DNA from 4 places in the Enterobacter ludwigii genome. Region 4 is predicted to be linked to each of the others. Evidence: predicted binding sites of a transcription regulator. Region 4 holds the regulator's gene; each other region holds the start of a gene.
The links. The regulator PurR, encoded in region 4, represses purine synthesis genes. The targets are predictions, from matches to a motif close to CANGCAAACGTTTGCNTG.

Region 1 (3,129 bases), 2.0 Mb from region 4:
ACGTCAATATGATGGAAGTCGCCATTGATGAAGCCTGCGTGCGTATTATCGCCAAGCGTCAGCCAACGGCGAGCGACCTGCGTCTGGTTATGGCGATCATCAAAACCATCGCCGAGCTGGAGCGTATTGGTGACGTTGCGGATAAAATCTGCCGCACCGCGCTGGAGAAATTCTCTCAGCAGCACCAGCCACTGCTGGTGAGCCTCGAGTCGCTGGGTCGTCATACCGTGCAGATGCTGCATGACGTCCTGGATGCCTTTGCGCGTATGGATCTGGACGAAGCGGTACGTATCTACCGTGAAGACAAAAAGGTCGACCAGGAGTATGAAGGCATCGTGCGTCAGCTGATGACCTACATGATGGAAGACTCCCGTACGATCCCAAGCGTCCTGACCGCGCTGTTCTGCGCGCGCTCAATTGAGCGTATCGGTGACCGTTGCCAGAACATTTGCGAATACATCTTCTACTTCGTGAAAGGACAGGATTTCCGTCACGTTGGCGGCGATGAGCTGGACAAGCTGCTGGCGGGTAAAGATCCGAAAGAGTGATGCGCTAATATGCCCGGTGCTGCTGCGCTTACCGGGCCTGCGAGCGCTATAGGCCGGATAAGCGTCAGCGCTATCCGGCTTTTTTTAGCGAGTAATATTCCACCCGCGAGCCTTCCACAATTCTGGCAGCTGCGCCAGATCGGTGAAGGTCGTCACTTTTGGATGATCTATCGGTTTGTTGTGCGGATCGGCGCAGAAGTAAAACACCTCCATACCCGCATCAATCCCCGACTGCGCTCCCGCAGAAGAGTCATCCACCAGAATGCAGTTCGCCACGTTAACATTCATCGCTTTTGCTGCATGGAACATCAACGCCGGGTCTGGCTTCCAGCGCTGGATATCGTAGCCGCTGAACAGTTTTTCCGGGAAGTGGTGCAACATTTCAAGCTTACCCAGCGAGTGCTGCATTTTGCTGACCGGACCGTTCGAGACCACGCAGATGGGCACCGTCATCGCATCCAGAAGCGCATTCGCCCCGGCAATGACCTCCAGCTCGGAGTCGAAGAGGCGTGCGACCTCGGCGCGGTAGACCGGCTCCAGATCTGCTTTTGCCAGATCCACACCGTGCTCTTCGTTAATGATGTCGATGATCTCGTAGAGCTTCACGCCTTTAAAGCGTTTAAACACCTCTTCGAGATCCAGCGTAATGCCAAATTCCCTGAACATGGTCACATACGCGCGGGAACAAATGACCTCACTGTCGACCAGCGTACCGTCGCAGTCGAAAAATACCGCTTCAATTCCGGACATGCCTTTCCCTTTTTACAAGTTTAACGTTTACGTACGGCAGTTTAATGAGACGCAATCGTTGCCGTATAAGCAAAATCAATGAAAAAAGTATCTTGTAACCGCCACTATTGTCGCATTTTGGTATAGGATAGCGACGAATTTTCCCTCCTTGTTCGGAAATTGATGATGAGTCAACAACACACTACCCAGACATCTGGTCAGGGTCTGCTTGAGCGCGTGTTTAAACTGCGTGAGCACGGCACAACGGCACGCACCGAAGTGATCGCCGGTTTCACCACCTTCCTGACGATGGTCTATATCGTTTTTGTTAACCCACAAATTCTGGGCGTTGCTGGCATGGACACCAGCGCCGTCTTCGTGACCACCTGTCTGATCGCTGCGCTGGGCAGTATCCTGATGGGTGTGTTCGCTAACCTGCCCGTGGCGCTGGCCCCGGCAATGGGTCTGAACGCTTTCTTCGCGTTCGTGGTCGTCCAGGCGATGGGCCTGCCATGGCAGGTCGGCATGGGCGCTATCTTCTGGGGCGCGGTTGGCCTGCTGTTGCTGACCATTTTCCGCGTACGTTACTGGATGATAGCCAATATTCCGGTGAGCCTGCGCGTGGGCATTACCAGCGGTATTGGTCTGTTTATCGGCATGATGGGTCTGAAAAACGCAGGCGTTATCGTGGCTAACCCGGACACGCTGGTGAGCATCGGTCACCTGACCTCGCACAACGTGCTGCTGGGCGTGCTGGGCTTCTTTATCATCGCTATCCTGGCCTCGCGCAATATTCATGCGGCCGTGCTGGTTTCCATCGTGGTCACCACGCTGCTGGGCTGGATGCTGGGCGATGTGCAGTACAAAGGGATTGTCTCCGCGCCACCGAGCGTGTCTACCGTCATTGGGCACGTCGATCTGGCAGGCTCCCTGAACCTGGGTCTGGCGGGCGTGATTTTCTCCTTCATGCTGGTTAACCTGTTTGACTCCTCCGGTACGCTGATTGGCGTGACCGACAAAGCCGGCCTGGCGGATGAGAATGGGAAATTCCCGCGCATGAAGCAGGCGCTGTTTGTTGACAGTGTCTCCTCTGTCACCGGCGCGTTTATCGGTACATCGTCTGTTACCGCTTACATTGAATCCTCTTCAGGTGTCTCTGTGGGTGGCCGTACCGGTCTGACGGCGGTTGTGGTGGGTATCCTGTTCCTGCTGGTGATCTTCCTGTCGCCGCTGGCGGGCATGGTGCCTCCGTATGCAGCAGCCGGCGCGCTGATCTACGTGGGGGTGTTAATGACCTCCAGCCTGTCGCGCGTGAAGTGGGATGATTTAACCGAAGCGGTGCCTGCGTTTATTACCGCGGTGATGATGCCGTTCAGCTTCTCGATCACCGAAGGTATCGCGCTGGGCTTTATCTCCTACTGCGTCATGAAGATTGGTACCGGTCGCTTCCGCGACCTCAGCCCGTGCGTCATCATTGTGGCGCTGCTGTTTGTGCTGAAGATTGTTTTTATTGATGCCAAATAAACAGAAAGCCCTTTTCGTTGAAAAGGGCTTTTGTGTTTGCGCCCTCTTCCTGTGGGAGAGGGCCAGAGTGAGGGTGTCAGGCTACGTTTAAGCTTTCACTCGCTTAATATAATCACCAAACGCGGTCAGTTGGCCAGAAAGATGGTCACGCGTACTTTGATCCACCACTTCACCCGTCTGCGGGTCGACCTTGTTCTGAATCACGCCCCCCATAAATTCCGGTTTGTTCATTACCATCGCATCCAGGAAGACCAGGATCTGACGCAGATGGTACTGGCAGCGTGCCCCGCCAATCGCGCCCATAGAGCTGGTCTGGATCAGCACCGGT
Region 2 (3,129 bases), 830 kb from region 4:
CATAACACCGACTGTCTCTGGTAGATAGGGTACTCGTTGCCAGGTTCGTAGATATGGCGATATCGATAGCCATTTTTGGTCCAGGGCGCGGAAATATCGCGCTGGGGGATACGCTGCACCATTTCATTTAACAGCTGCTCCTGCAACGCCTGCTGGCTGGACATGACCTTGCGGCCATAGTCGTTTTCCTCGTGCAGGTAGTCGAGCACTTCTGGCCGGGAACGGGAGTCGTCCCGCAGCCAGTAATAGTTATCTATACGCGTATCGCCATGCGTGGTGATCGCATAAGGAGTACGTCGGGCTTTCGGTGGCATGTCATCATTCTTTTGAGTTTTACACCCTATAAGGTTGGCAAAACCCACGCATGATGCAAGCGAAACATGGCTGCGACGGCGGCAGTTAGCCCTGTAATGCCCGTTTTTGCTCCTGAATATCCTTCTCGATCCCGTCCCGGACATCTTGTGGGATCTTCAGAGCATCACCCAGCGCATTGAGATAGCTGCGCTCCATAAAGTGATCGATATCGATGGCGGCACAGCTCAGAAAATAGAGCTCAAGCGCCTCTTCCTCATTTTTCACGCTTTGCGCCAGACGCTGCGGTTCGAGTGGCTGTTCGATGGCCTGCGCCACCAGCGCTCTGCCCCTTTCTTCGACACCGGCCTCGCGCAGTTGCTGCTCAATCGCCGATCGTTCCTGGTCATCAATGTGCCCGTCGCTTTTCGCCGCGAACACCAGTGCCAGGATGAGCCGTTCGGTACGCAGATCCAGCGGCGAGGTCTGCTCACCAAAGTGGGGTTCGTCGCTGTGCGCGGTCCGCACTCTGTCCTTGTATTTGTTCCACAGTACGGTACCCGCAATAGCGCCGCCGCCCGCCAGCAGCGCGCCGGTACCATACTTTGCCAGTAACTTACGCGAGGATTTATTGGCAACCAGCAGTCCAGCCAGCCCGCCAAGCGCCCCCGGCACCAGGAGTTTGCTCAGCCCCTGCTCGCCGGATGACGACGTTTTCTGCCCCAACATGGATTGCAATTGATTTAGCCAGCCTGACATGGTTTCCCTCACTTAACGGTGAATATGTCTCCCAGCGTAAGCGAGCAGGCGTCAGGAAATGTCTGCCACGGCTAAAGAAGCGCAAATTTCTTGATCGCTCTCGGGCCCTGAACAAGACAGACGCAAACGTTTACGTTTATAATGCGCGCAACTTTTTCAGGGGGATTGTTATGACTCGTTTAGGAACCGCGCTGCGACCTGCGGCGACGCGTGTGATGCTGTTAGGATCGGGCGAACTGGGTAAAGAGGTCGCCATTGAGTGCCAGCGTTTGGGCGTGGAAGTCATTGCAGTGGATCGTTACGCTGACGCACCTGCCATGCATGTCGCCCACCGTTCTTATGTGATCAATATGCTGGATGGCGATGCCCTGCATACGCTCATTACGCAGGAGAAACCAGATTTCGTGGTACCCGAAATTGAAGCCATTGCTACCGATACGCTGATCGCCCTTGAGCAGGAAGGCCAGCGCGTGGTGCCCTGCGCAAAAGCAGCCAAACTCACCATGAACCGCGAAGGCATTCGTCGTCTGGCGGCTGAAGAGCTGGCCTTACCTACCTCAGGCTACCGTTTTGCCGGCGATAAAGCCGCTTTCCTGCAGGCTGTCGACGAAATTGGCTACCCGTGCCTCATTAAGCCCGTCATGAGTTCCTCCGGTAAAGGACAGAGCTTTATCCGCGACAGCAGCACTCTGGATAAAGCGTGGGAGTATGCCCAGCAGGGAGGACGTGCCGGTGCCGGTCGCGTGATTATCGAAGGCGTCGTAAAGTTTGATTTCGAAATCACGCTGCTGACGGTCAGCGCCGTTGATGGCGTCCATTTCTGCGATCCGATTGGCCACCGCCAGGAAGATGGCGACTATCGTGAATCCTGGCAGCCGCAGCAGATGAGCGACCTGGCGCTGGCACGTGCGCAGGAAATTGCCCGTAAAGTGGTTCTGGCGCTGGGCGGTTACGGATTGTTTGGCGTGGAACTGTTTGTCTGCGGCGACGAGGTAATTTTCAGTGAAGTCTCCCCTCGCCCGCACGATACCGGGATGGTCACGCTGATTTCACAGGACCTTTCTGAATTCGCCCTGCATGTGCGCGCTTTCCTCGGCCTGCCCGTTGGCGGCATTCGTCAGTACGGCCCGGCGGCTTCGGCGGTGATCCTGCCGCAATTAACCAGCCAGAACGTCACCTTTGATAACGTCGAAGGGGCTATGGGTGCAGGCTTGCAGGTTCGACTGTTCGGGAAACCGGAGATTGACGGCACGCGCCGCCTTGGCGTGGCGCTAGCGACCGGTGAAAACGTGGATGAGGCTGTGGCAAGAGCCAAAACAGCCGCCGCGAACGTGAAGGTTGCAGGATAAAAAAACGGGCCAGCAGGCCCGTTTTTCATACTGTCTTCGCTTACTGCTTCGCGCCTTCAACCGCTTCGCGAGCCAGTTTAGTGATGCGATCCCAGTCGCCTGCTTCCAGCGCATCCGCAGGAACCAGCCATGAACCGCCGATGCACAGGACACTTTTTAGCGCCAGGTAGTCACGGTAGTTTGCCGGAGAGATACCGCCCGTCGGGCAGAAGCGAACCTGAGAGAATGGACCCGCAATAGCCTGCAGCGCTTTGGTGCCGCCGTTAGCTTCAGCCGGGAAGAATTTGAACTCTTTCAGGCCGTAATCCATACCCATCATCAGTTCAGATACGGTGCTGATACCCGGGATCAGAGGGATCGTGCCTTCGGTTGCAGCTTTCAGCAGCGGCTCGGTCAGGCCAGGGCTGATAGCGAACTGCGCGCCCGCTTCGGTCACGTCAGCCAGCTGCTGTGCGTTCAGTACGGTACCCGCACCGATGATCGCGTCCGGCACTTCTTTGGCGATAGCGCGAATAGCGTCCATCGCGCAGGCGGTACGCAGGGTCACTTCCAGAACACGAACACCACCCGCGACCAGGGCTTTCGCCATCGGGACAGCATGTTCCAGCTTGTTCACCACGATTACCGGCACGACAGGGCCAGTGGTCAGGATTGCTTCTGCACTTGTTTTCCAGTTTTTCATCAGAGTTTTCTCTCGCCAGATCGATAAAATCAAGTCGTCTTAAAACGT
Region 3 (3,129 bases), 1.6 Mb from region 4:
GGATATTTTCCACGTAGGCGTAGGCTTCATGCCCGCGGGCGTAACCGTAGGTCAGCTTGTTGTACCACGGCTTCTGGCTCAGCAGCGGCAGGCGCTGTTTTACGTCTGACCAGCTGTCCGGGTTACCTTTCGTTTTCGCCGTCAGCGCGCGCGCGTCAAGCATGTGCGCGTAACCCATGTTGTAGGCTGCCAGCGCAAACCAGATCCGTTCCTCTTCAGGCACCGTCTCCGGCACTTTGCCCATCATATCCTGCAGATACCGTGCGCCGCCGCTGATGCTCTGTTCTGCATCGGTACGGTCAGTCAGCCCAAGGCTCTGAGCGGTATTTTTAGTGAGCATCATTAAGCCGCGAACGCCAGTAGGCGAGGTGGCCTGAGTATCCCAGTGGGATTCCTGATAAGAGATCGCTGCCAGTAATCGCCAGTCGATCTCCTGGGCATACTTCTCAAATAACGGCTGCAGGTCTGGCAGCACACTATCGACTGCGCGCAAGAAGCTTCGGGTGTCGACGTAATCAAAATCGTCACCGTGGCCGAGGTATTTCTCTTCCAGACGCGCCAGCGTACCGTCTTCATTGATGGTGTTGAAGAAATCGAGCATCGCCGCAGAGAGGGTCTGATCGTCATCAAGCTGGCTAAACCAGGTCACCGGCTGTTCGTCTGTCACGTCCAGCGCCACCGCGATTTCGGGGTGCACGCGCTGGAAAAGGCTGATCGCGACCGAATCAGCGATGGTGTAGGGCAGTTTTTTATCTTTTACCTGGTCCAGTAGCTCAGTCGTACCGAGCTTAGGATCAACGGTCCAGCTCAGGTCCGGGAATTTCTTCTCCTTGAGCTCACGCAGATCGTCAATCACGACGTGACCCGGGGCGATGGTCAACTGTTGTGCATTAATCGCCGCCAGCGTTCGCGGGCGCAGGCTCCCGACCCGGTAGACCAGCTGTTGCGAAACGGAGTAGTAGGTTGGGCCTGGCTGATAGTTCTTGCTGCGCTCGCTGTTGTACACCAGCCCGGCCGCAAGGATATCGGCATCGTTGTTATCCAGGTCATCAAACAGCTGGCTGATATTCTGACGGACGGTAATTTTGAGCTTCACGCCAAGATAGTCGGCAAACTGCTGCGCCAGTTCATAATCCAGGCCAATCGTTTTGCCGTTAATGTCGCTGTAAATCAGCGGCGAGTTGAGGGTACTGACGCGCAATTCCCCCCGCTCCTGTATGGCGGCGATACGGTTTTCGGCTTTACCGAACCAGGGGATGGAAGGCCAGAGGGCCACTGCCAGCAGCAACGTTACAATGCCGATGAGCAGATAATTAATCTTTAATTTTTTCAATTAGTTAATTCTCTGCGACGCCGGGTGCCTCAGTATGCTGTAGCCATGTTAAGAATAAGGTTTGCCATTGAATGAGCGGCATTTTGCGTAAAGTTACGCCACTTGGCAACAAATTAGAGAGAGAGGTCACATCTATTGTTAAACGTAAACGTTGATTTTATTTCGACGCAAACGGTTTCGTCGACGCTCAGGATTCTCTATAATGACGCCCGTTTTCCCCCCTTGCGCACACTGTAAGCGCCCCGGCGCTTCGAAGACGAGAGACTTATGATGGAAATTCTGCGTGGTTCGCCTGCACTGTCTGCCTTCCGTATCAATAAACTGCTGGCACGTTTTCAGGCAGCCGACCTTCCGGTAAGCAATATTTACGCTGAGTATGTCCATTTTGCTGACCTGAATGCACCCCTGAATGCAGAGGAGCGAGTACAGCTGGAACGCCTGCTCAAATATGGTCCAAGCCTGAGCAGCCATACGCCAACCGGCAAACTGATCCTTGCGACGCCTCGTCCAGGCACCATCTCCCCCTGGTCTTCCAAAGCCACCGACATCGCCCACAACTGTGGTCTGAACCAGATTAACCGTCTGGAGCGCGGCGTGGCGTACTACGTTGAAGCCTCTACCCTGACCGATGCGCAGTGGCAAACCGTTGCCGCTGAGCTGCACGACCGCATGATGGAGAGTGTCTTTGCCTCTCTGGACGATGCGCAGAAACTCTTCTCCCACCATCAGCCTGCGCCGGTACAGAGCGTCGATTTGCTAGGGCAGGGCCGTCAGGCGCTGATTGACGCCAACCTGCGTCTCGGTCTGGCACTGGCAGAAGACGAAATTGACTACCTGCAGGATGCGTTTGTTAAGCTGAACCGCAACCCGAACGACATCGAACTTTACATGTTCGCTCAGGCAAACTCTGAGCACTGCCGTCACAAGATTTTCAACGCCGACTGGATTATCGACGGTGAAGAGCAGCCGAAGTCGCTGTTCAAAATGATCAAAAACACCATGGAAAAAACGCCTGACCACGTGCTGTCTGCCTACAAAGACAACGCCGCGGTGATGGAAGGTTCTGACGTGGGCCGCTTCTTCGCCGATCGCGAAGCAGGGCGCTATGATTTCCATCAGGAGCCGGCGCATATCCTGATGAAAGTCGAAACGCATAACCACCCGACGGCGATCTCGCCGTGGCCGGGTGCGGCGACCGGGTCTGGCGGGGAAATCCGCGACGAAGGCGCAACCGGACGGGGTGCTAAACCAAAAGCCGGTCTGGTCGGTTTCTCCGTCTCCAACCTGCGCATCCCGGGCTTTGAACAGCCGTGGGAAGAAGATTTCGGCAAGCCGGAACGTATTGTGACCGCGCTGGATATCATGACCGAAGGCCCACTGGGCGGGGCGGCGTTCAACAATGAATTTGGACGTCCTGCGCTAAACGGTTACTTCCGTACCTACGAAGAGAAAGTGGAGAGCCACAACGGCGAAGAGCTGCGCGGCTATCACAAACCGATCATGCTGGCTGGCGGGATCGGTAACATTCGCGCCGATCACGTGCAAAAAGGCGAGATCGTAGTCGGTGCGAAGCTGATCGTTCTGGGTGGCCCGGCAATGAACATCGGCCTGGGCGGCGGGGCTGCCTCCTCTATGACCTCCGGTCAGTCTGATGCAGATCTCGATTTTGCATCCGTACAGCGTGATAACCCGGAGATGGAACGCCGTTGCCAGGAGGTCATTGACCGCTGCTGGCAGTTGGGTGATGCCAACCCCATCCTCTTTATTCACGACGTAGGCGCGGGCGGTCTGTCCAA
Region 4 (3,129 bases):
GGGTAAACATGGCGCCCGCCCCCAGTACGGTGGTCAACAGCGCGGAGAGCACCTGCGGGCGCATCAGTACCGACAGCTCTTTGCGGACGTCAGGACGTTCACCAGCGCTGCCTTTCGGCAAGGAGAAGTACAACGCCACCATGGCGATAACACCCAGCACGGCCGTCGCCAGGAACGACATGCGCCAGCCGATCGCCTCACCCAGCCAGGTTGCGGCAGGTACACCGCCAATGTTGGCAATCGTCAGACCCATAAACATGGTTGCCACGGCACTCGCCTGCTTGTGTTTTGGCACCACGCTTGCGGCCACAACCGATCCCAGCCCAAAGAACGCGCCGTGGTTAAGACTGGTCAGAATGCGGGACAACATCAGGGTGGTGTAATCCGGCGCAATCGCGGAGAGCACGTTGCCCAGCGTAAATATCGCCATCAGGAAAATCAGCGCATTGCGGCGCGCGCGGTGTGAAAGCAGAAGCGTCATGAGCGGTGCCCCCACCATCACGCCAATGGCGTAGGCGCTGATGAGCATCCCGGCCGCCGGGATAGAAACATCCACGCCCCGGGCGATAACAGGCAGTAACCCCATCGGGGAGAATTCAGTGGTGCCAATCCCAAAAGCGCCAATCGCCAGGGCAAGCAGGGGAAAATTGATTTTCATGCGTCAACTCCGGATGCCGTGTCATGTCGTGACACAGAACAAAGAAGCCGAAAGCATGACATCAATCACAAAAAATGAGAAGTTAACAAATTGGCAAAAGATTTTTGCCGCAGGCGTAACAATCAGGAAAACTGAGAGGGAGAGAGCTCTCCCTCCGTGTAAATCAGTGCAATGCAGCCGTCAGACCCGCCGCAACAATCAGAGCCAGTACAATAACGGTGGTCACCAGCGAAAACTTCAGATCGTAGCTCATCAATTTTTCTCCTTTTAATCTCCCCACGAAAAGTGAGCCTGCTCATTTTTACACAGTTTAGTTCAAAAATCTTCCTGGATTTAAACTGATAACCACTTTAGCTCTTCCCCTTTTCATCAAGATAGGACAAAATTCCACGCTAAATTTATTAGCGTACCGGCCATTGACCCCCTCCTGACGTCCTGTGTCGTTTTCCCGGCGTGCCGCAATTCAAGATTGCGTGATAAGGGTGAGAGAAGGCAAACGTTTACCTTCAAGTTTTTCAGGAGTTTAGGATATGGTCTGGAGTGACATTTAATGGCAACAATTAAAGACGTAGCAAAACGCGCAAACGTTTCCACTACAACCGTATCACATGTAATTAACAAAACCCGCTTTGTGGCGGAAGAGACGCGCAACGCCGTCTGGGCGGCAATCAAAGAATTACACTATTCACCGAGTGCGGTGGCGCGCAGCCTCAAAGTTAATCACACCAAATCCATTGGTTTGCTGGCAACCAGCAGTGAAGCGGCCTATTTTGCCGAGATCATTGAAGCGGTCGAGAAAAACTGCTTCCAGAAAGGCTATACCCTGATTCTGGGCAACGCGTGGAACAGCATTGAAAAACAGCGCGCTTATCTCTCCATGATGGCGCAAAAGCGTGTGGATGGCCTGCTGGTGATGTGTTCAGAGTATCCGGAGTCCGTGCTTTCCATGCTGGAAGAGTACCGCCATATTCCTATGGTGGTCATGGACTGGGGCGAAGCACGTGCAGACTTCACCGACTCCGTCATCGATAACGCGTTTGAAGGCGGCTATATGGCAGGCCGTTATCTGATTGAACGCGGTCACCGTGAGATTGGTGTGATCCCGGGTCCACTGGAGCGCAACACCGGTGCCGGACGTCTGGCCGGGTTTATGAAAGCCATGGAAGAGGCGCTGATTACCGTGCCGGAAAACTGGATCGTGCAGGGTGACTTTGAACCGGAATCCGGTTACCGCGCAATGCAGCAGATTGTCTCACAGTCGCATCGCCCGACAGCCGTTTTCTGTGGCGGTGACATTATGGCGATGGGAGCTCTCTGTGCCGCCGATGAACTGGGTCTGCGCGTGCCGCAGGACATTTCCGTGATCGGGTATGACAACGTGCGCAACGCGCGCTTCTTTACCCCGGCGCTGACCACCATCCACCAGCCAAAAGACTCGCTGGGTGAAACGGCCTTCAATATGCTGATGGACAGGATCGTCAACAAGCGTGAAGAGTCTCAGTCCATTGAAGTTCACCCGCGTCTTATCGAACGCCGTTCCGTTGCGGATGGTCCGTTCCGCGACTATCGTCGTTAATCTTTTACGGGGCCAGTTATACTGGCTCCCGTAGCCATTCCCGGTTAAGCGTCTCACTGTCTCCCAGGTAATCCAGCAGCCAGGCCATTGCGGGCGACACATCATTTTGTTGCCAGGTGAGGCAACAGGCCGCATCCGGAAAAGGATTTTCCAGCGTCAGTTCAACCCATTCACCGGTGTCGATTCGGGGCCGCGCAAAATGGCCAGGGACCATGGCAACGCACAGCCCTGCGCTGAGGCATGTTGCTGAGGATTCCCAGTCCGGCGCAACCACCCGTCGCTGGTTATCCAGCAGCCAGGTAATGCGTTTGGGCAACGAACGCGAGGTATCTTCCAGCACCAGCGAGGGCCAGTTACGGAGCGTTTCGTCGCTGAGCGGCCCGTCCAGGTCAGCCAGCGGATGATCGCTTGCCACCACACATTTCCAGCTGAGCATGCCCATGTCGCGAAAGGCAAAGCGTCCTCCAACCGGAATCGCCTGCGTGGCACCGATCGCCATCTCTGCCCTGCCATCTGCCAGCGCATCCCATACGCCGTTAAACACTTCCTGGGATACCCGCAATTCGACATCCGAGAAATGGCGATAGAAATCGACAATCATTTGCCGGGTACGTTCCGGTTTTACGATGTTATCCACGGCAATGGAAAGATGTCCTCGCCAGCCGTTAGCGATCTGCTGACACTGTTCGCGGGTGATCTGCATTTTTTTGATAACAGAACGCCCTTCTTTCAAAAACCATGCCCCGGCGGGCGTTAATTCCACATCACGGTGACGCCGTTCAAACAGCGGAACAGCCAGCCATTCCTCAAGCTGACGCACCGTATAGCTGATTGCTGAGGGGACGCGGTGCAACTCCTGCGCTGCACCGCTAAAGCTGCCGTTGCGCGCAACAGC

Region 1: BH714_RS15160 (NCS2 family permease) is a predicted target of PurR. The motif match lies at 1,347-1,364, and genes of this name have one in related genera.
Region 2: purT (formate-dependent phosphoribosylglycinamide formyltransferase) is a predicted target of PurR. The motif match lies at 1,170-1,187, and genes of this name have one in related genera.
Region 3: purL (phosphoribosylformylglycinamidine synthase) is a predicted target of PurR. The motif match lies at 1,498-1,515, and genes of this name have one in related genera.

What each region holds. Positions count from the first base shown of each region.
Region 1 covers NZ_CP017279.1:3,223,626-3,226,754, forward strand. The annotation lists gene phoU (phosphate signaling complex protein PhoU) at 1-548, shown strand, start outside; gene yieH (6-phosphogluconate phosphatase) at 633-1,298, opposite strand; gene BH714_RS15160 (NCS2 family permease) at 1,464-2,801, shown strand; gene BH714_RS15165 (NADPH-dependent FMN reductase) at 2,889-3,129, opposite strand, start outside.
Region 2 covers NZ_CP017279.1:2,042,109-2,045,237, forward strand. The annotation lists gene ptrB (oligopeptidase B) at 1-314, opposite strand, end outside; gene BH714_RS09620 (tellurite resistance TerB family protein) at 400-1,050, opposite strand; gene purT (formate-dependent phosphoribosylglycinamide formyltransferase) at 1,221-2,399, shown strand; gene kdgA (bifunctional 4-hydroxy-2-oxoglutarate aldolase/2-dehydro-3-deoxy-phosphogluconate aldolase) at 2,440-3,081, opposite strand; gene edd (phosphogluconate dehydratase) at 3,121-3,129, opposite strand, start outside.
Region 3 covers NZ_CP017279.1:2,798,347-2,801,475, reverse strand. The annotation lists gene mltF (membrane-bound lytic murein transglycosylase MltF) at 1-1,333, opposite strand, end outside; gene purL (phosphoribosylformylglycinamidine synthase) at 1,601-3,129, shown strand, end outside.
Region 4 covers NZ_CP017279.1:1,211,432-1,214,560, reverse strand. The annotation lists gene BH714_RS05810 (MFS transporter) at 1-658, opposite strand, end outside; gene cydH (cytochrome bd-I oxidase subunit CydH) at 822-911, opposite strand; gene purR (HTH-type transcriptional repressor PurR) at 1,209-2,234, shown strand; gene punR (DNA-binding transcriptional activator PunR) at 2,251-3,129, opposite strand, start outside.